4 regions of the Pseudoalteromonas mucoides genome follow, and region 1 is predicted to be linked to each of the others. Evidence: predicted binding sites of a transcription regulator. Region 1 holds the regulator's gene; each other region holds the start of a gene.
What was found. Region 1 encodes ArgR, which controls arginine synthesis, uptake and breakdown. Its sites were predicted from a motif close to ANTGAATANNTATTCANT; they were not measured.
Positions count from the first base shown of each region.

Region 1 (5,041 bases):
CGTTGAGAGCAATTCAATATTTTCACCTATTTTATATTAAATTACCGTTATGCCAAGCGCTTTTTAACACATGGTGACAAATAAATTACAGCTTATGCAAAGTCATCATCAGAATAAAAAATAACCATGTGAATTATCGCTATTTTTAACTTTCCCCTAGCGAAACGAGTTAAAAATGCACTTTAAACCTATTTTTTCAGTGAATTGTCACAAAATATCGAGCGGACGCGTTTTTTGTTGTACAATCGGCTGCGTATACCCATTAAAATTGGCTCGGAGATCAATGGATATAAAAGCTATCCAGGCGTTAATCGAAAACGATATGAATGACGTCAATCAACTTATTCACACACAAATGCGTTCTGATGTCGCGTTAGTTAATCAACTTGGCTTATATATAGTAAACAGTGGCGGCAAGCGCGTTCGCCCTATGTTAGCTATTTTAGCAGCGAGAGCACTTGGCTATAAAGGTTCAGATCACATCACTTTAGCGACCATCGTGGAGTTTATTCATACCGCAACCTTATTACATGATGATGTTGTTGATGAATCAAACCTGCGACGCGGTACACCCACTGCGAATGCTGAATTTGGTAATGCAGCCAGTGTGCTGGTAGGTGACTTTATTTATACTCGCTCATTTCAGCTCATGGTGGGTATAGGCAAGATGCAAGTCATGCAAATACTCGCAGATGCAACCAATGTCATCGCTGAAGGTGAGGTATTGCAATTAATGAACTGCAATGACCCAGATACCAGCGAAGACAGTTATATGCAGGTCATCTACTCTAAAACAGCAAAGTTGTTTGAAGCAGCTACAGGACTTGCTGCCGTTATAACAGAACAAGACGATACGGTTCTAAAAGCACTCAACCTTTACGGTATGCATTTAGGTACTGCATTTCAATTAGTAGACGATGTACTTGATTACAATGCTGACGCTGAACAGTTAGGCAAAAATATTGGCGATGATCTCGCTGAGGGTAAACCTACCCTGCCACTTATTTATGCAATGCAGCAAGGCAATGCAGAGCAGGTTCAGCTAATCCGTGATGCCATAGAACACAGCAACGGCATGGATCACTTAGAGGCTATATTAACAGCGTTACGAGAAACAAACGCATTAGAATTTACTATGAATAAAGCAGATGAAGAAGCCGATAAAGCCATAGCTTGTTTATCTGTGTTAGCTGATTCACCTTATAAAGAAGCGTTAGTTAGCCTAGCCCGTATTGCGGTTGACCGAAACCACTAAAAACACGTATTACAATATATAACACTTCGAGCATAAAAAAAGCCTGCAAAAGCAGGCTTTTTTATTACCACCAACTACTTGGCAGTAATAACAAGATTATGCATTGATGAAATCAACACCCTCTTGAATGTCTTTTTTCAGTGTATCTAACATGTCGTTTTTAGCTTGTTGCTCAAACGCACTTAGCTCACCATAAGAAAGAATTTCTTCTACGCCGTTTTTACCTAAACGTACAGGGTGTGCAAAGTATTCTGCATCACCATCTTCAATAGCTACGTAAGCGTAATCTACAACGTCTTCACCTTGTAAGCCCTTAACTAGAGACATGCAAAAACGAGCTGCTGCAGCACCCATTGATAATGTAGCTGAACCGCCACCTGCTTTAGCATTTACTACTTCAGTACCTGCATTTTGGATACGTGGAGTAAGAGCAGCAACTTCTTCATCAGTGAAAGTAACACCTTCAACTTGAGAAAGTAGAGGTAGAATAGTTGTGCCTGAGTGGCCACCAATTACTGGTACTTTTACAGTTGCAACATCAACACCTTTAAGCTCAGCAACAAATGCTTCTGAACGAATTACGTCAAGCGTTGTAATACCGAAAACACGGTTTGCATCATAAGTACCCGCTTTTTTGAATACTTCCGCAACGATTGGCACAGTGCCGTTTACAGGGTTAGTGATGATACCTACTAATGCTTTAGGGCAGTTAGCAACAATACCTTCAGCTAATGTTTTGATGATTCCAGCATTTACGTTGAATAAATCAGCACGATCCATACCTGGCTTACGCGGCATACCAGCAGGGATAAGTACAATATCACAACCAGTTAACGCTTGATCTAATGCGTCAGCACCAAAACCTGCAACTTTAACATCTGTTGGGATGTGAGAAAGGTCAACAGCAACACCAGGAACAACTGGCGCAACGTCATATAGTGATAACTCAGAGCCAGCTGGTAAACCTGTTTTTAATAATAAAGACAACGCTTGACCGATACCGCCTGCAGCACCTAATACAGCAACTTTCATGGGAATTCTCCGTAATTTAAGGTAGAAAATATTTGTGGCACTAAGATAAAGAAATTAGCGCCTAAAAACAAATTTATCCTGCTTATTTTGCATATAATTTCGACCATAGTTGTAAATAAACTGTTCTATCGACAAAAGTATACCTCAAACAGCGACTTATTAGCTCTATTCACTAATAAAAACAACTACTGCATAAATATTCATTTTTGTGTAGAATTTAGGACATCAAACAACAAAGCAGAAAAATGACATGCAACCACAAGATAAGCAAGAAGCGTTAGTTAAAGCCTTTAAATCACTTTTAAAAGAAGAAAACTTTGGTTCTCAAGGCGAAATTGTTGATGCCTTAAAAGAGCAAGGCTTTGATAATATAAGCCAAAGTAAAGTCTCACGCATGTTAAGTAAGTTTGGTGCAGTACGAACCCGTAACGCAAAACAAGAAATGGTTTACTGCTTGCCTGCAGAAATGGGTGTACCCACAGCAAAAAGCCCGCTACGCCAGCTGGTTATTGATATTATGCATAACGAAATGATGATCATCATTCGTACCAGCCCAGGTGCCGCCCAATTAATTGCTCGTTTGCTCGACTCTTTAGGTAAAGCCGATGGCGTGTTAGGCACCATTGCTGGCGACGATACAATATTTATTGCACCAGCAAAAATATCTGAAATAGATATCACACTAGAGCGTGTACGCATCTTATTCGATACCGTTTAAAGTTGTTTTAAAAAGTTAATTGATGGGGCGAAAAAAGCAGAGCCCATATCGGCTTGCGTAAAGTCGAGCCAATGGTCGTAGCAATCGCCCTGCCCTAACCTACTTTTTAATACTGTTTCAAATGCATCGCCTTGCGCTGCACAGCTAATCGATAAAACTCCTTGCTCATAAACATCACCATAAGGCATGCTTTGGCTTAACAATAAAGCCTGACCGTGCTCATCTTTGAGCTCAGTACGTACCGCATGGCTAGTATCAACGCTAGGCTCTAATAAGTTATTATCTAACCGAGTACGACCCATTATTTGTTCTTGCTCATTGAGCGATAAATGCTGCCAAACACTTAGGTCATGTTTATAACGTTGAACATGGATATAACTGCCTTGATCTTCAAAATGCCCAGGGTTACTTACCAACGCCGTAACACGCTTTTGTCGGCCATGGGGAGTATTTCCACCTAAAATAAAGCCATTGAAATCGCGACCATCTAAAAACCGAAAATTACGCACTTGTTCAACTAATTCAACATCAGGAGCGAACAACTGCAGTATTTGTAACGCAAAAAGGTGGTTTACATCTTCTCGATCAGAACGTATTTGTACAAACAAATCAAAAGGTTGAGCCCCCATCACATGATCGTTATGAGTAATATTAGGAAAGCTTTGAAGTTGACTTGGAATAAATTCAGGTAATATATGCGGCCAGTACTGTGCACCTACAGCAACAAAACTAGATAGCATTGATTCTGAAAATTGATCGGCAAACTCATCCTGAATAGCACTAACTCGCTTTAATTTTTTGCGTAGCGACTCATCATGACCATCAAATACATTAAAAAACAAATGCAAACCGTGTAAGTTTGCTTCAGCACAAATCCCTGATTGCGCTTGCGCCATGGAACATCCTTAACTTAAATTGGACACAGCTTTAATTATTTATCAGTAAAAAAATTTACCGTGTGTGGTTTTATTTTTATTGTAACTAGGTCATTTATATCAAATGACTGCGCTAGTTCAGCGGCAACTTCAATCTCTTGCTCATTCACGACTACTTTATAAACATAGCTTGAACCAATAAAACGACGGCTTAGCACCTTAACTGTTTGCTCACATTGCACCGAGGCCGGCGTTAGAGTTAAATGATGCGGGCGAATATATAGCTGTCCACTATCTGTACTATGGTGATGCGCAATAAGCGATTCGACCACTCCGTAGCATGTCGAATATTCAGTCGCCGTTAATACATCTGCATTTAAGTATATGCCCTGACCTAGAAACTCTGCAACCACCTTTGAGTTTGGAGCGTTAAAAAGCTGCTCTGGCGTGCCTTGTTGTGCAATTTTCCCTCGATGCATTACAGCCAACGTATCAGAAAACGCAAATGCCTCTTCTTTTGAGTGAGTAACAAACACGGCTGAAACCTGCTGATTTTTAATAATGCGGCGAATATCAGCAATTAATTCAAAACGAACTTGAGTGTCTATATTTGAAAAAGGTTCATCAAGCAACAGTAAGCTTGGCTTATAAGCCAATGCCCTAGCAATAGCAACTCTTTGCTGCTGCCCTCCTGATAACTGATGCGGAAAACGCATGGCACAACCTTGCAACTGCACTAACTCAAGCATTTCGTCAACACGTTGCTGCTTTTGGCTTTTACTCATTTTAGCTAAGCCAAATCCAATGTTATCTGCAACTGTTAAATGCGGGAACAACGCATAATCTTGAAACATCATGCCAATATTACGATGCTCAGGTGCTAAAAAAGTATCCTCATCAGAAACCAACTTAGTATCAATGAACACCTTGCCTTGGTTAGCAGTAACAATACCCGCAATCGCTTTTAAAGTGGTTGTTTTACCACAACCGCTAGATCCAAGCAGACAAACAATTTCATCTTTTTCAACAGTTAAATTTAAATGTTCGATCACTGCAGTATCATTATATTGATACGATAAATTTTCTAAAATTAAACTACTCATTTAACTGTGTTGCTCCATTGAGCGATTAACAAAATACAAAGGCACTAAGCCTACCACT
Region 1 is NZ_JBMMUC010000012.1:129,067-134,107, reverse strand. Features, by position in the region: gene ispB (octaprenyl diphosphate synthase) at 284-1,255, shown strand; gene mdh (malate dehydrogenase) at 1,352-2,287, opposite strand; gene argR (transcriptional regulator ArgR) at 2,538-3,005, shown strand; gene AAEU30_RS14245 (Dyp-type peroxidase) at 3,002-3,901, opposite strand; gene AAEU30_RS14240 (ABC transporter ATP-binding protein) at 3,937-4,983, opposite strand; gene AAEU30_RS14235 (ABC transporter permease) at 4,984-5,041, opposite strand, start outside.

Region 2 (5,041 bases), on a different contig from region 1:
TCGCCTATCAATTCAATAACAGGGCACACTTTCGAATTTGCTGAACCTGAGCGTAATGCATTGTTCAATCAAGTTAAGTCACAACAGGGTCGATTAAATACAGCAGATATTAATGCACTTTGCACTGAGCACTCACTCACTCAAGCAGAATTGCTCAGGGCTTGTTTACCTATTGCCTCTTTATTTGCTGTGGCGCCTATATCTCAGTTTTTAGTGGGGGCAATCGTGGTGGGGTTAGATGCACAGCAACAGCCCAGTTTTTATTTTGGTGCTAATGTTGAATTTGCACATCAGCCGCTGAGTTTAGTGGTTCACGCTGAGCAATCAGCAATAAATAATGCTTGGCTCAATGGTGCTAAGTCTATTGTTAAAATAGCGATTAGTGACGCACCTTGTGGTTATTGCCGCCAATTTATGAATGAGTTAGCAGATGCCGAAACATTCGATATTTTATTGCCAACTCAACAATTTAAACTCACCGAATTGTTGCCTGCCGCGTTTGGACCTAAGGATTTGGGTAATCAATATAGTTTGTTTAATCCGGCTCCACAATCTACTCATGTGGGTGCAAACTCAGAGGTTTGTCCTGTGCTTATTGAACAGGCAAAACAAGCTTATGTGCCGTATACACAAAACTATAGTGCGGTAAAAATAACCACATTTGAAAATGGCTGCTTTTACGGGCGTTATGCTGAAAATGCGGCGTATAGCCCTAGTCTTGCGCCACTGCAAAGCGCAATCAGTCAGCTCCATCTAGCAGGCTTAACTATGGATAGTGCAATTGTTGCAAGGGTAGAGTTAGTGCAAACGCAAGGCGCTGAAAATCAACTGCAAGTGAGTGAAGCTGTACTGGCAAGTTACGATAACTTACCAGCTTTACAAAGCTATAGTTTAAGCTTTACTTAGTAGCACTTTAGCGGCTTCAAGTACCACGGCAACTGATTTTTTCTCAATCTCGCCGTGGTCAACATTGGGTATTTCTTGGCGCGTTCTATTCACTAAAACCCCTGCCACACAGGCAGCTTTTAAACCAAGTGCTGCACACATGGTGAATAACGTAGCCGATTCCATTTCGTAATTCATTACGCCAAGCTTTTGCCATTCTTCGCAACTACCTTGGAACGCTTTTGGTACGTAACCTGAGTAGGTATCATAGCGTTCTTGACCAGGGTAAAAGGTATCGCTTGATGCTGTTATACCGATATGAAAATCAATATTTAAGTTATTACAGGCGTTAACCATGGCTTGGGTCGCAAAAAAATCAGATACGGCAGGGTAGTTAAGTGGCGCGAAGTGCTGGCTTGCACCATCTAAGCGAACAGATGCTTGGCTAATTAAAATATCACCTTCATTAATATGTGGCTGAATAGCCCCTGTAGTACCAATGCGTAAAAATGTATCAACACCTAATTGAGCCAGTTCTTCTACTGCAATAGATGTTGATGGGCCGCCAATACCTGTTGAACATATTACAACAGGTTGGCCGCTAAGTAAGCCTAAGTAAGCATGAAATTCTCGGGTTTGTACTAAACAACGTGGATTTTCCAAAAAACTAGAGATGCGCTCAGCTCTATCAGGATCGCCCGGCACGATTGCTAACGTTGCGCCTTGTAAATCGTCGCGAGTAAGTCCTAAATGAAAAACCTTTTCCATAATGTTGCCTTTTAAATCATATGAGTATTGTCAATCTAACATCATTACTATTATGACATTGCCTGTACAGGACGGATGTCCGCTTTAGATTATCAGCTTTATTCATTCTCTTTGAATATTCAATCACTGAAGCAAATTAATCAATCTACACAACGGTTGACTTGTTTAAACAGACACTATATCTATCCTTTAATATACTTAATTTGAATCTATGCGTTGTTTTTAATTTATAGCTAAAGCTATGTTACATAATGATAAATTTATTTTTTCTACATGCCTTTGTAAAATTGGCTTTGTTGTCATGTTTTATGAAATGACCACCATGAAGGTTTTATTAAATTTATTTTCAACAGCGTCCTTTTTGCATAACTACGCAAAAACACAGAGTAAGGAATCGTAATGAGCACACAATGGCAAACATTTAAAAGCAAAGTTGAACACTGTTTATGTCCACCGGGTGATGGAGTTTTCACTGTTAATACTGCAAAAGAGCGCAAAGCGGCGTTACGCAATAAACTGTATGGTCAAGAAGATAATGTTGACACTTTATGGCGTGATTCACTCGATACTTTATCCGACAGCCCTTTTAAAGCCGTGACTCTGGGTATTAGCTCTGATTGTGGCGGAGGTATTTTACGTGGCGCAAACTGGGGACCGTTATTTTTGCGTTCCACTTTGATTGACCAACAACCCCAAGCGAAATCTTTTGACTTAGGTGATGTACGTGTTATCCCACATTTACTGCATGATAAATACTTAAATGACGCAACGATTAGCAATTGTCAAAAGGCGCTCTATGATAATCCTAATAGTGATTATTACGTGAGCCCACTGTCAATTACTGAAGATGTTTGTGACAGCTTTTATGCTACGTTTAGCGATAAAGGTATCTTTGGTATTGGTGGCGATCATTCAATTAGTTACCCACTTACTAAAGCATATTTAAAAGCAAAACGTGATCAAGGAAAACGTACAGCCATCATCCATTTTGATGCCCATACTGATTTATTGGTTGAGCGCTTGGGTATCGATTTATGTTTTGGTTCATGGTGTACACATATTTTAGAATTTTTACCTGCGCCGCATCATCTTATTCAGTTTGGTATTCGCTCAAGCGGTAAGCCAAAGGAACATTGGGAGTCAACGTTTGGTGTAAAACAACATTGGGCGCATGAAATCATTGAACGTGGCGCACAAGAAATTGCCAGTGAAGTGATTGCTCAATTAAAAGCTGATAATGTAGACGAACTCTATGTAAGCTTTGATATTGACGCTCTAGATGAAGAATTTGCTTCGGCAACGGGTACTCCCGAAGGTAATGGTCTAACGCCAAAGCACGCGTTAGATATCCTAGCAGCATTGGCTGATGAGTTTCCAATAACGGGTGCTGATATGATGGAAATAGCGCCATTTACCGACAGTTCATTAGTAGGTCAATCAAGCTCAGAAACCACGCTGAGGGAAGGTGCAAAAATTTCAGCATTTTTAATCAATGCAATGAACAGATAACCTTTTAGAGAAAAATCTTAAAAACAGGCTGTTATGGCCTGTTTTTTATTCACTTATCAGTAAATTAGCGCTATATTTAGACTGCAATTCACAGCTTGATGTAAAATCAGTTACTAAAATGCGAGGACTAAAGTGGTTAAATGGAATTTGTTACTATTGGTTATTTTGAGCCCGCAATGCTTTGCTAAGCTCAATATCGTTACGGAAAACTTTCCTCCTGCGCAATATATTGACGATAATAATCAACTAACGGGCCATGTTGTTGAAAAGGTACGTAAAGCCCTAGATGCATCTTCAATTGATTATGCAATTTCAGTACATAGTTGGAGTACTGCATTTAATACTGCCCTGCGCGACCCACAAACCTGTATTTTTTCGGTAACACGTTCTAAAGAGCGCGAAGATAAGCTACTTTGGATTGCGGAGTTAGCTGAACTCACTACCAACTTTTACGCTCTAAACTCTAAAAATATTCAGTTCGATAACTTAGAGCAAGCTAAACAGTATCGTGTTGCCGTACTTAAAGATAACTATAGTCATCAGTACTTATCATCTCAAGGCTTTGAAGAAGGTAAAAACTTACTGGCTATGGATAGCTTTGATAACATATTTAATATTGTTCATAGTCGTAAAAATAGTATCGATCTTGTGATCTTACCTAAACAGCGAGCTGACTTTGAGCAACAATCTCAGCCCACAGCAGATAGCCTACAACCTGTGTTAAAACTTAATATTAAACAGCCATCATTGTACTTTGCTTGCAATAAAGCGTTAGACAAAGTATCTAAGTTAGAGCTGACCCGTGTGTTTTCTGCTTTATAGTCAATCATACCTATCTAAGTTTATGTAATTTAATAACTTTAAAGATAATTAAAATATAAATTGCTGTGTTTAAAAAAGAGCCTATAATCCAGCTGCTTTTGCTTATAAAAGCGCTTATTGTTGGAGTGTTAAATGGGTGATTTAATCGGGATTGGGTTATTGATCTTGATCAGTGCGTTATTCGCTATGTCGGAAATTGCTATAGCCGCATCGCGTAAGATAAAGCTAAGAGTGATGGCTGATGAAGGTAATGCAAACGCAGCTGCCGTATTAAAACTGCAGGAACAGCCTGGCGCATTTTTTGCCATGATCCAAATAGCCCTTAATGCGATTGCCATTTTAGGAGGAATTGTTGGTGAGCAAGCCCTTTCTCCTTATGTAGAGCGAGTTTTGGTGATGATTTATCAAGGTCCTTTACTTGGACAAATCAGCTTTTTAATTTCGTTTTTTACTATTACGTCACTGTTCATTTTATTTGCTGATTTAATGCCTAAACGCTTAGCGATGATCATGCCTGAAGCCGTTGCTGTTAGGTTGGTTAACTTGATGCGCTGGGTTACGTTTGCCCTTACACCGTTTGTAATGTTTTTTAATGGCCTGACTAATTTAATTTTAAGATTATTTAAAGTGCCTGCAGAACGTGAAGATATTGTCACTACTGAAGATATTGTTGCGATGATGGATGCGGGTGCTGAGTATGGCAGTTTACAGCAGCAAGAATATGACTTAATTGGCAATGTATTTGACTTAGAGGCACGGTTTTTATCAAGCGTAATGACACCCCGTGATCAAATTGTTTATTTTGATATAAATGAAGCCAGCGTTGATATTGCCTGCAAAATTATTGAGCATCCCCATAACCATTTTTTAGTATGTAATGGCAATCTGGATAAACTCATTGGCTCTGTTGAATCAAAAGATATATTACGCCAAGTACTTAAAGGCGAAGTGGCAAACATTAATGAAGACTTATTAGAAAAAGAAACTCTTTATTTGCCTGAAACACTCAGTTTATCTGAGGCGTTAAACGCATTTAAAGCTGCGGCCAAACCGTTTG
Region 2 is NZ_JBMMUC010000025.1:13,680-18,720, forward strand. Features, by position in the region: gene cdd (cytidine deaminase) at 1-906, shown strand, start outside; gene udp (uridine phosphorylase) at 892-1,653, opposite strand; gene AAEU30_RS20470 (arginase family protein) at 2,053-3,162, shown strand; gene AAEU30_RS20475 (substrate-binding periplasmic protein) at 3,295-3,984, shown strand; gene paeA (polyamine export protein PaeA) at 4,117-5,041, shown strand, end outside.
Region 2: the regulator ArgR is predicted to act here: its motif matches at 2,014-2,031, upstream of AAEU30_RS20470 (arginase family protein).

Region 3 (5,041 bases), on a different contig from region 1:
CTAAACGATTTTCCACAATATCAACACGACCAACACCATGAGGCGAGGCAATATCATTAAGCTTCACTAAACAGTCATATGGTTTTAATTGCTCACCATTTACGGCAACCACTTCACCTTCGACAACATTTAAGGTAACTAACTCTGGCTCATTAGGCGCTTGCTCAGGAGAGTTCGTCCATGTCCATACTTGATCACTTGGCTGGCACCATGGATCTTCAAGCTCGCCACCTTCGTGAGAAATATGCCATGCGTTAGCATCACGACTATAGATTTTGGTTGCAGACGCTGAACAAGGAATATCACGCTCGGCTAAGTAATCTAATAGCGACTCTCGACTTGATAAGTCCCACTCACGCCATGGAGCAATCACTTTTAAGTCCGGTGCTAAAGCTGCAAAGCACGATTCAAAACGAACCTGATCATTACCTTTACCTGTACAACCATGAGAAAGCGCATCTGCACCTACTTTACGCGCAATTTCAACTTGTGCTTTAGCAATAATTGGGCGTGCCATCGAAGTACCTAACAAATAAGTACCTTCGTAGATTGAGCCAGTTTTTAACGTTGGGTAAATGTAATCACTTACCATCTCATCTTTTAAATCAACTACATAACATTCTGATGCGCCTGATGCGATAGCTTTTTCTTCTACGCCTTCAAGTTCTTCAGCGCCTTGGCCTACATCAGCCACAAACGCGATAACTTCACAACCGTAGTTTTCTTTTAACCATGGCACGATAGCCGATGTATCTAAACCACCAGAATAGGCTAGTACGACTTTTTTAATTGAACTCATTGGTATACCTTAAACAAAATTTGGATTTAATAATGTAACAAGCAGTGCGTTTTGCGCGTGCATACGGTTTTCTGCTTGCTGTATAATTTTTGACGCCGGACCATCCATTACCTCAGAAGTAATTTCAAATTCACGGTGTGCTGGCTGGCAATGTAGTACAGTGTCAGCCCCTGTTTGCTCAAGTAATGCTGCATTTAATTGATACGGCATGTACTTTTCTTTAACTTGTTCAAGCGGTGTGTCATCGCCCATTGATACCCACGTATCGGCATAAACAACATTAGCACCTACCGCAGCTTCAACACGGTCACTCACCATTACTGATGCACCATTCATTGCGGCTATTTGCTCTGCTTGCTTTAATATTTGCGAATCTGGTGAGCTGCCTTTAGGGCAAACGGCCACAAAATCAGTGCCAAGCGTTGCAGCCAGTAACATGAGTGAATGCGTCACATTATTACCTTCACCTAAGTAAGCTAGTTTAAGCTGACTTACATCACCATACACTTCTTGCAGCGTTAAAAAATCAGCCAAGGCTTGGCATGGGTGATACAAATCACACAAGCTATTTACCACTGGCACACTAGAGAACTCAGCCAATGTAGTCAGCGTTTTGTGTTGATTAACACGCGCGACTATTCCGTCTGCCCAGCTAGCAATATTTAATGCAAAATCTTTTACTGACTCACGGGCACCCATAGCGCCATTTTGTGAATCCAAATACACTGCATGACCACCTAATTTATTAATGCCAATATCAAACGATAAGCGAGTACGTAGACTGGGCTTTTCAAATAACGTGACGACTGACTTACCCGCGAGCGCTTGGCTAAAATCAGCGGGATTTGCTTTTATTTTTTGCGCAAGATTAAGTAATTTAAGTGCGCCTTTTTGGTCTAATTCAAGACCAGATAAAAAATGATTAAACATGTAAAAACCTATGGTGTAATTTTTGTTCCGACGTGCTCACCGTTAAGTAAAGCAATTAAGTTATCTGGCTTTTGCCAGCTCGAAATATACACACCTCGTCGTAAATGTTGGGCAGCGTGAAGACTGGTCTTAACTTTGACCTCCATCCCGCCCACAATTACTCCTTCTTCAATTAAAGTATTGATCTGATTTGTGTCAAGTTGATGTAACGGCTGTTTATTTGCATCAAGTACCGCTTCTACATCCGTCATAAAAATAATTTCGGCATCAAGCTCTTTTGCTATTGCAGCAGCGGCTTCATCAGCATTAACGTTATACCAAAGACCGTCCTCACCAAACCCTATCGAACTGACTAGCGGTAGACGACCCAGCTTTAAAAGCTCAGGTAATACACTTTGTACGCCACTTTGACACTGACCAACCTGACCTAATGCTTTTAGCTTTTGCGTCGAAATAATACCGGCTTCATACAAGCTAAGCCCTACAGGCATATGACCTGCCACAATGGCTTGGCTCATTAACTGCTTGTTTGCACAACCTGCTAGCGCGCCGACAATATAAGGCATTTGCTCTTTTGGACTAATACGTAAACCTTGGTGTTTAGCACTGGCAAAACCAGCCTCTTTTAACCAACTATCTACTAATGCCCCACCACCATGCACAATGACATACTGCGCCTGAGTTTGTGAAGCAAGCGCAGCAAACAATGCTTTTGCGGCATCTTCAGTATTAAGTACTGCACCACCTAACTTAATTACCCATGTTTGCATTACTTAACTACCCTTTTAAACCTGTGCTATGAGGTAACCCCATAACTAAATTAATACACTGTAGCGCTTGACCCGCAGCGCCTTTTAATAAATTATCAATGGCAGCCATTACGATAAGTTGGCACCCTTGCTGTTGCCATGCGATATCAACATAAGGCTGTTTTGCAACCCCTTTGATGGACGGGATCTTACTACCAAGTAAACGAATTAACGGCTCATCGGCTAATACCTGATAAGCATCTGTCACTTGCTCTGGCGTTACATCTGCTTTTAATTGCACATAGATGGTCTCTAAAATACCGCGAGGAAAATTACCCAAATGTGGTGTAAATAAAACCTCATGGCCCAAGTGCAATTCTATCTCAGGGCTGTGCCTGTGATTAAATAAGCCATAAGGCGCAAGTGACACTTCACAAAAGTGGGTACCTACACTTGCTTTACGTCCAGCGCCAGTAACACCCGATACAGCATTTATAATCACTGGCTGATCAGCTAATAAACCCGCTTGCTGTAAAGGTTTTAATGCATTCAATGCAGCGGTAGGGTAACAACCAGCAACAGCCACTAACTCCGCCTGTGTAATAGCTTCGCTATTCCACTCAGCCAAGCCGTAAGCGGCTTGTTCTAATAAATCAGTATGCTGGTGCTCAAAACCATAATAAGTTTGGTAGTCGTCATTGCTACTTAAGCGGTAACCACCTGATAAATCAAACACCTTTTTATCCATAGCTAAAAAACGAGGCGCTAAATCAACACTCACTTTGTGATCTGTACATAAACAAACAAAGTCCGCGCTCTTCGCTATCTCTGCAAAAGCAATTTCGCTCAGCGGTAATAAAGGTGTGTCCAGTAAACCTAAATGCTCTGGATATAAATCACTCAACAACTTGCCTTTATCTAGGCTTTGCTCAGATACATAACAACCTGTTAAGGTTAAGTGAGGATGCTTAACTATTAAGCTGGCTAACTCAGCACCGCTATAACCACTTGCGCCAATAATGACTACTTTCATTCGTTACTCTTTTAATCGTTAATACTGTTATTCATATAGGTGTTCAGTGCAGAACAATGCACTATTAATTAGGAATGAAATTTCGTTATCGTCGTATAATGAACATAGCTCTACTTAAATATATTTATGCTTAAAAAGTGAATTGATATTCATCATAAATACTTTTATATTGTTATGCAATTAGATTGAATAATTATTTTGGATTTTTTTATGCTTTTACCGTCGTTTTTATCTATGTATCAGCAATTGATTGCTGCGCCTTCAATTAGTGCTATGGACGAGTCTTTGTCTATGAGTAATAAAGGCGTTATCGACTTACTCGCAAACTGGTGCAAAGAGTTAGGCTTTGACTGTGAAATAACTGAACTTTCTGGGCCTAAGGGTCGCTTTAACTTATTAGCAAAGCGTGGCGAAGGTGATGGTGGTTTAATGCTCGCAGGTCACACCGACACCGTTCCTTTTGACGACAGCCGCTGGAATTATGACCCATTTAAGTTAAGCGAACATGACAACAAACTTTATGGTTTAGGTAGCATTGATATGAAGGGTTTTTTCGCTTTCGTATTGCAAGCGATTAGCGAGCTAGATGAAAATCAGCAGAGCCAACCTATATTAATTTTAGCGACCGCAGATGAAGAAACCACAATGGCAGGGGCGCAACAAATATGCAAACACCCCAATTTAAAACCAGCACGCTGTATTATTGGTGAACCAACAGATATGACTCCCGTATTTACTCACAAGGGGCACATGAGCACAGCAATCAGAGTAATAGGCCGCTCAGGTCATAGCTCAGATCCTGAGCGTGGTTTAAATGCCATTGAAGTCATGCATCAAGTCACTTCAAGGCTGTTAGTATTAAAGCAAGAATTAAAGAATAAATATTCAGTAGAGCATTTTGTTATCCCTTACCCTACTCTTAACCTTGGCCATATCCATGGTGGTGACAATGCTAATCGCATTTGTGGTTGCTGTGAAATGCATATTGATATGCGACCATTACCGGGTTTAAGTGTACAAGAATTACAAGCTATGCTGCTAACAATCGCGGCAGATATAAATAACCAATACCCTGATGCAGTCAGTGTAGTTGATATGCATGAACCTATTCCAGCGTTTACAGGTAGTACTGATTCGGCGCTCGTCAAACTAGCCGAAAAAATCTCAGGCGAACAAGCTGTAGCTGTAAATTACTGTACCGAAGCGCCGTTTATTCAACAACTTGGTTGTGAAACGATCGTGATGGGACCTGGTTCAATTAACCAAGCCCACCAGCCAGATGAGTTTTTAGCAATGGAGAAAATTAAACCTTCGCAAAAAATCATAAGTGAAATGATTAAAGCCAGTTGTTTTAATTGATGTATTAGGTGCCTCTTTTGGAGGCACTTAATACTCTTAATCCATATATTTAGCTAAGAATTTTTTAAAGACTGGGTCTGTTTTAGCAAGCTCTTTTTGCTCGGCTAAAATCTCTTTTAAAATAGCTTCGGATGTTAGTGGGTTAGCCAGCACAACCCGAAAAACCACGGT
Region 3 is NZ_JBMMUC010000005.1:50,912-55,952, reverse strand. Features, by position in the region: gene AAEU30_RS07130 (argininosuccinate synthase) at 1-799, opposite strand, end outside; gene AAEU30_RS07125 (ornithine carbamoyltransferase) at 809-1,729, opposite strand; gene argB (acetylglutamate kinase) at 1,738-2,499, opposite strand; gene argC (N-acetyl-gamma-glutamyl-phosphate reductase) at 2,507-3,511, opposite strand; gene argE (acetylornithine deacetylase) at 3,722-4,870, shown strand; gene panP (pyridoxal-dependent aspartate 1-decarboxylase PanP) at 4,907-5,041, opposite strand, start outside.
Region 3: the regulator ArgR is predicted to act here: its motif matches at 3,648-3,665, upstream of argC (N-acetyl-gamma-glutamyl-phosphate reductase).

Region 4 (5,041 bases), on a different contig from region 1:
TCAGGTGTGGTCATGCGGGCGTTACTAATAAACGGCTTCACTTCATCTGAGTCTAAATACACCGAAAAGCCCGTGCGCATCATGGCCACTTTTTTGTCAGGAATAGGGGCGTTGTATAAATTTTCTGCATCTTGATAAGTCAGTTGCATAGGAATATCGTCACCCGTCCACCAAGTATGGCCTTCATCCATGGTTTGCAGCTGTACATTATACAATTGACTGCTCTTATGCGGGATGGGGTCTGCCGACATCATGTGATAAACACTTAAACTGGTCATGGTTATGCCGATACCAATGGCTATCGCCAGTACCATTAAAAAGCTCACTAAAGGTGTGCGCTTGAAGCTGCGCCAACTTAAATCGAGATAATGTAGTAGCATAAGTTACACTCCAGCCGCATTTTTAAGATTTTGTGCACCTTGATATAAGGTAAAGTCAGCAAGTTGGCCGTCAACCACTTGAATATTGCGAGGTGCACGACGAGCGAGTTCAGGGTCGTGGGTCACCATCACAATGGTGGCGCCGTCACGATTTATTTGCTCAAGTAACTCCATCACTTGGCGTGCCATTAAGCTATCAAGATTACCAGTTGGTTCATCCGCTAATAAAAAGCGAGGTTCACCTGCAAGTGCGCGGGCAATCGCCACACGTTGTTGTTGGCCACCAGATAACTGCTGTGGTAAGTGCTTCGCGCGTGATGCAAGGCCAACTTGTTCAAGACATTGCTCTATACGACGCTTACGTTCATTGGCTTTAATGCCTCTGTAGCGCAGTGGTACTTCAATGTTTTCGAATAAATTAAGGTCAGGGATCAAATTGAACCCTTGGAAGATAAAGCCAATTTTTTGATTACGAACATCAGCCCGTTGGTTATCGTTTAATTTACCTACATCTATACCGTCTAGTAAATATTCACCTTCAGAGAATGGTTCTAACATGCCTGCTATATTTAAAAAGGTGGTTTTACCTGAGCCACTAGGGCCTGTTACTGCAATGAATTCACCTTCATCCACTTGTAAGCTGAAGTCGCGTAAAGCATGAGTTTGTACCATTTCGGTTTGATATATTTTACTAATGTTGTTCATTTTTAGCATGTGCTTATCCTTTTTATTCGTTCTTAATTAGTTGTCGCTGTTAACGAAGTAATAATGTTGATGCGTCTTTAAAGTTGTCATAACTTGAAATAATAAGTTCGTCACCAGGCTCGACACCGGTAATTAACTCAATGGCATTTATACTGGTTGCACCGATAGCAATGTCTACTCGTTGGGCTGTATCACCTGTTACTTTGAAAACTTGCGTTCCGCCTTGTTGCATAAATGCACCGCGTTTAACTTGTAAAACGTTGTCACGGTTCTCTAATAGAATGCGTGCGGTCAATCGCTGGTTTTGGCGAATGCCAGAGAGTGCTTTATTAAATCTTACTCGGGTTGTGACCTCGCGGTTATTTACCTCAGGCGAAATTGCAGAGAGCGTACCGGTTACTTTTCTTGCGCCTAGTAACAATTCAACTTCCATCCCGAGGCCAAGTTCATTGGCATAGCTTTCAGGTACTTGCAGCTGGGCTTCAAAGTTACTTAAATCAACCAGTGTCATTAGAGGTTGGCTTTGAGTTACAGCCTCTTTTTGTTGCACTAAAAGGTTACCAACAATCCCCGTTACACTTGCTTTGATGGTTAAATTGCTAACTTGACGGTTTAATTCATCAACAATGAGTTGTTGGCGTGTGAGGTCACGCTCTGCGGCTTGTAGTTCAAAAGCGAGTGTGTCATTAGCAAGCGCAACTTCTTGCTCGGCATGTTTGTACGAGAGCTTTGCACGGGCGAGATCATCCACCGCTTTTTCTAAATCAATTTGGCTGATCAAACTTTTCTCGATTGATAACTTTGCGCGGCGGTTTTCTCTATCTGCGGCGTTGAGTTCTACTTGCGCAAGATCCAATGCCTTAGTTAAGCTCAGTTTTTGTCGTCTAGCTTCTAAATGTTTACGTTGTAATTCACCCTCAAGGCGAGCTAATACTGACTGTTGTTGCTTGAGCTCATTGGTAAGTTCGGGGCTGTCTACTATTGCAATCACCGCATTTTCACTCACTTTGTCACCGGCTTTGACGTGCAAATCTACATAACCACGTTCAGGGCTATACACTTTAGGTGCATTGGCCGCAACAACTTTACCACTGGCAGAAACATCTCTTGTTAGAGTTTTTAAACTGACAGGTGCAATTTGTAAGGTGTTTCTAGCTACTGATATTGTACCTTGCTCAGTTCCCATAAATGCCTTTACACATAAGGCAACGAATGCCAATAGCGCGATTAGTATCATTAATGGTTTTTTATAGTTTTTGCGCTTGCTGACAGAAATATCCTGCGCGCTAGTATCTTTAATCATGAGGCGTCCTATTTTTTATTATGTTTAATCTTCGAGATACGAAATCATCAAACTCACTGCAAACATGGTGATAGGTGAGATTAAAAATAAACTGAGAGTAAACATAATAGTGTCCTGTTAAAAACTTACTCTTTACTATTCGAATATCATGCCAATTTACAATTCATTGTATTTTAAGGTTATTTTTAATTTTGATGAATTCTAAGAGTGTCCGCGGACAGATTAAGTGTCCGCCGCGGACACTTTCAATGACGAACTTTACCTGTGCGTTACACAGCACGCCCAGTAAATCACGCTAATCTATGCGTAATCTATGCAAAAAATAACTGGCCAGTTTATATTTATGCATTAATTAACTTGCTAGCAATAAGTGACTTAATTTTAAAATGAGGGTGATTACTCTAACTGTCCGTGTTTTTTAGGTTTTTCAGACAGGTTCTTGAGTTGAACCTCGGCCCTTGTGTTGGTGTTATTGAAATGTGTGAGTGAATAATTATTCACTAATCGCGCCACCTTACGTTTACGTAAACTGGATATTTGAAAGGTTGGTTTTTTTACAACTTGTTAAATATGACACCAGTGTCATAAAAAAATAATGGCTAAAAAGGCGCTAAATGTTAAAAAGTGATATAAATATAAAGATTGCGCTTAAGTGAGAAATATTCAAGAATGTGAATATGTATTCAAAATTTTATTGACTCTACATACAATTGGCGATAGTTTTGACTGTCTGCTAGCAAACCGTCGAGAAGATCTTTAATAGCTAGCTGTTGTAGCAAGGGGAGGGGTCTATGTTATACGACTCAAAATTAGAAAAAGATAATTGTGGCTTTGGCTTAATAGCCCAGGTCAATGGTCAAGCTAGTCATCGCTTAATTCGAACCGCGATCACCGGTCTTGACCGTATGGAACACCGTGGTGGTATTTCTGCCGATGGTAAAACAGGTGATGGCTGTGGTTTATTATTACAAAAACCAGATAGCTTTTTTCGCGCGATCGCAGCTGAGAACGATTGGCATCTGGGTAAAAATTATGCAGTAGGCATGATTTTCTTAAATCCAGATCCTGTATTAGCACAAACCGCAAAAGACATATTGAGTGAAGAACTCGAAAAAGAAACACTGAATATTAAAGGTTGGCGTGTCGTACCTACAGATGCTTCATGTTTAGGGCCTATTGCCAAAAAACAATTACCAAACTTTGAACAGATTTTTATTAATGCACCTGAAGGTTGGCGTCCAAAAGATTTAGAGCGTCGTTTATATGTGGCACGTCGTCGTGCTGAAAAACGCCTAAGCAGCGATGAAGGTTTTTACATTGCAAGTCTGTCAGGGCTTGTGACTATCTACAAAGGCTTAATGATGCCGGTAGATTTACCTAACTTTTATTTAGACTTAGCAGATATTCGCATGACCAGTGCGATTTGTGTTTTCCATCAGCGTTTTTCAACAAATACACAGCCACGTTGGCCTTTAGCTCAGCCGTTCCGTTATTTAGCGCACAATGGTGAGATCAATACGATTCAAGGGAATCGTCAGTGGGCGCGTGCGCGTTCGTATAAGTTTGCATCACCACTTATTCCTGATCTGCAAAGTGCAGCCCCATTTGTTAATGAAACTGGCTCAGATTCATCAAGCTTAGATAATATGCTTGAGCTATTCTTAGCGGGTGGTATGGATCTATTCCGTGCAATGCGTATGCTTGTGCCACCTGCATGGCAGAAGAACCGTGCCATGGACGATGATTTACGTGCGTTTTATGACTTTAACTCAATGCATATGGAACCGTGGGATGGCCCTGCGGGTATCGTTATGTCTGATGGTCGCTTTGCAGCCTGTAACCTAGACCGTAACGGTTTACGTCCAGCGCGTTATGTGATCACGCAAGATGGCTTTATTACACTTGCCTCAGAAGTAGGTATTTGGGATTACACCGCCGATGAAGTGGTTGAAAAAGGCCGCGTAGGTCCCGGTGAGCTTCTTGTTATTGATACCCAACTTGGCAAAATTTGGCACTCTGATGAAATCGACCAAGATTTAAAAGCACGCCACCCATACAAAGCTTGGCTTGAAGAAAATGTTAAACGCTTAACACCGTTTGAAAAGTTATCAGAGCAAGATGCAGGTAACCGTTCATTTGACGATGAAACCTTACTGAAATATCAAAAAATGTTTGGCTTTACTAACGAAGAGCTAGACAGTGTTATTCGTGTAATGGGTGAAATAGGTCAAGAAGCTACGGGTTCTATGGGTGATGATACACCGTTTGCCGTACTGTCTGAGGGTAACCGTTCGTTGTTTGATTACTTCCGCCAAAAATTTGCGCAAGTAACCAACCCGCCGATTGATCCACTACGTGAAAATCACGTGATGTCTTTGGCTACCTGTATTGGTAGTGAGCAAAACGTATTTAACGAAACCACAGGCCACGCTAAACGCTTGCAGTTTGATACGCCTATTTTGATGTATGCAGACATGCAGCAGCTACTTAGTGCCGACCAAGCTCACTACAGCTACTGTAAAATTGATATTACTTATAGCCAAGAAGAAGGCCTAGCCAATGCGGTAACACGTATTTGTGACGAAGCACAAGAAAAAGCAGCCGGTGGCTGTGTGATGTTGTTTCTTAGTGACCGCAATTTTGATGAAAATCA
Region 4 is NZ_JBMMUC010000009.1:60,152-65,192, reverse strand. Features, by position in the region: gene AAEU30_RS11355 (ABC transporter permease) at 1-380, opposite strand, end outside; gene AAEU30_RS11350 (ABC transporter ATP-binding protein) at 384-1,094, opposite strand; gene AAEU30_RS11345 (efflux RND transporter periplasmic adaptor subunit) at 1,135-2,388, opposite strand; gene gltB (glutamate synthase large subunit) at 3,180-5,041, shown strand, end outside.
Region 4: the regulator ArgR is predicted to act here: its motif matches at 3,059-3,076, upstream of gltB (glutamate synthase large subunit).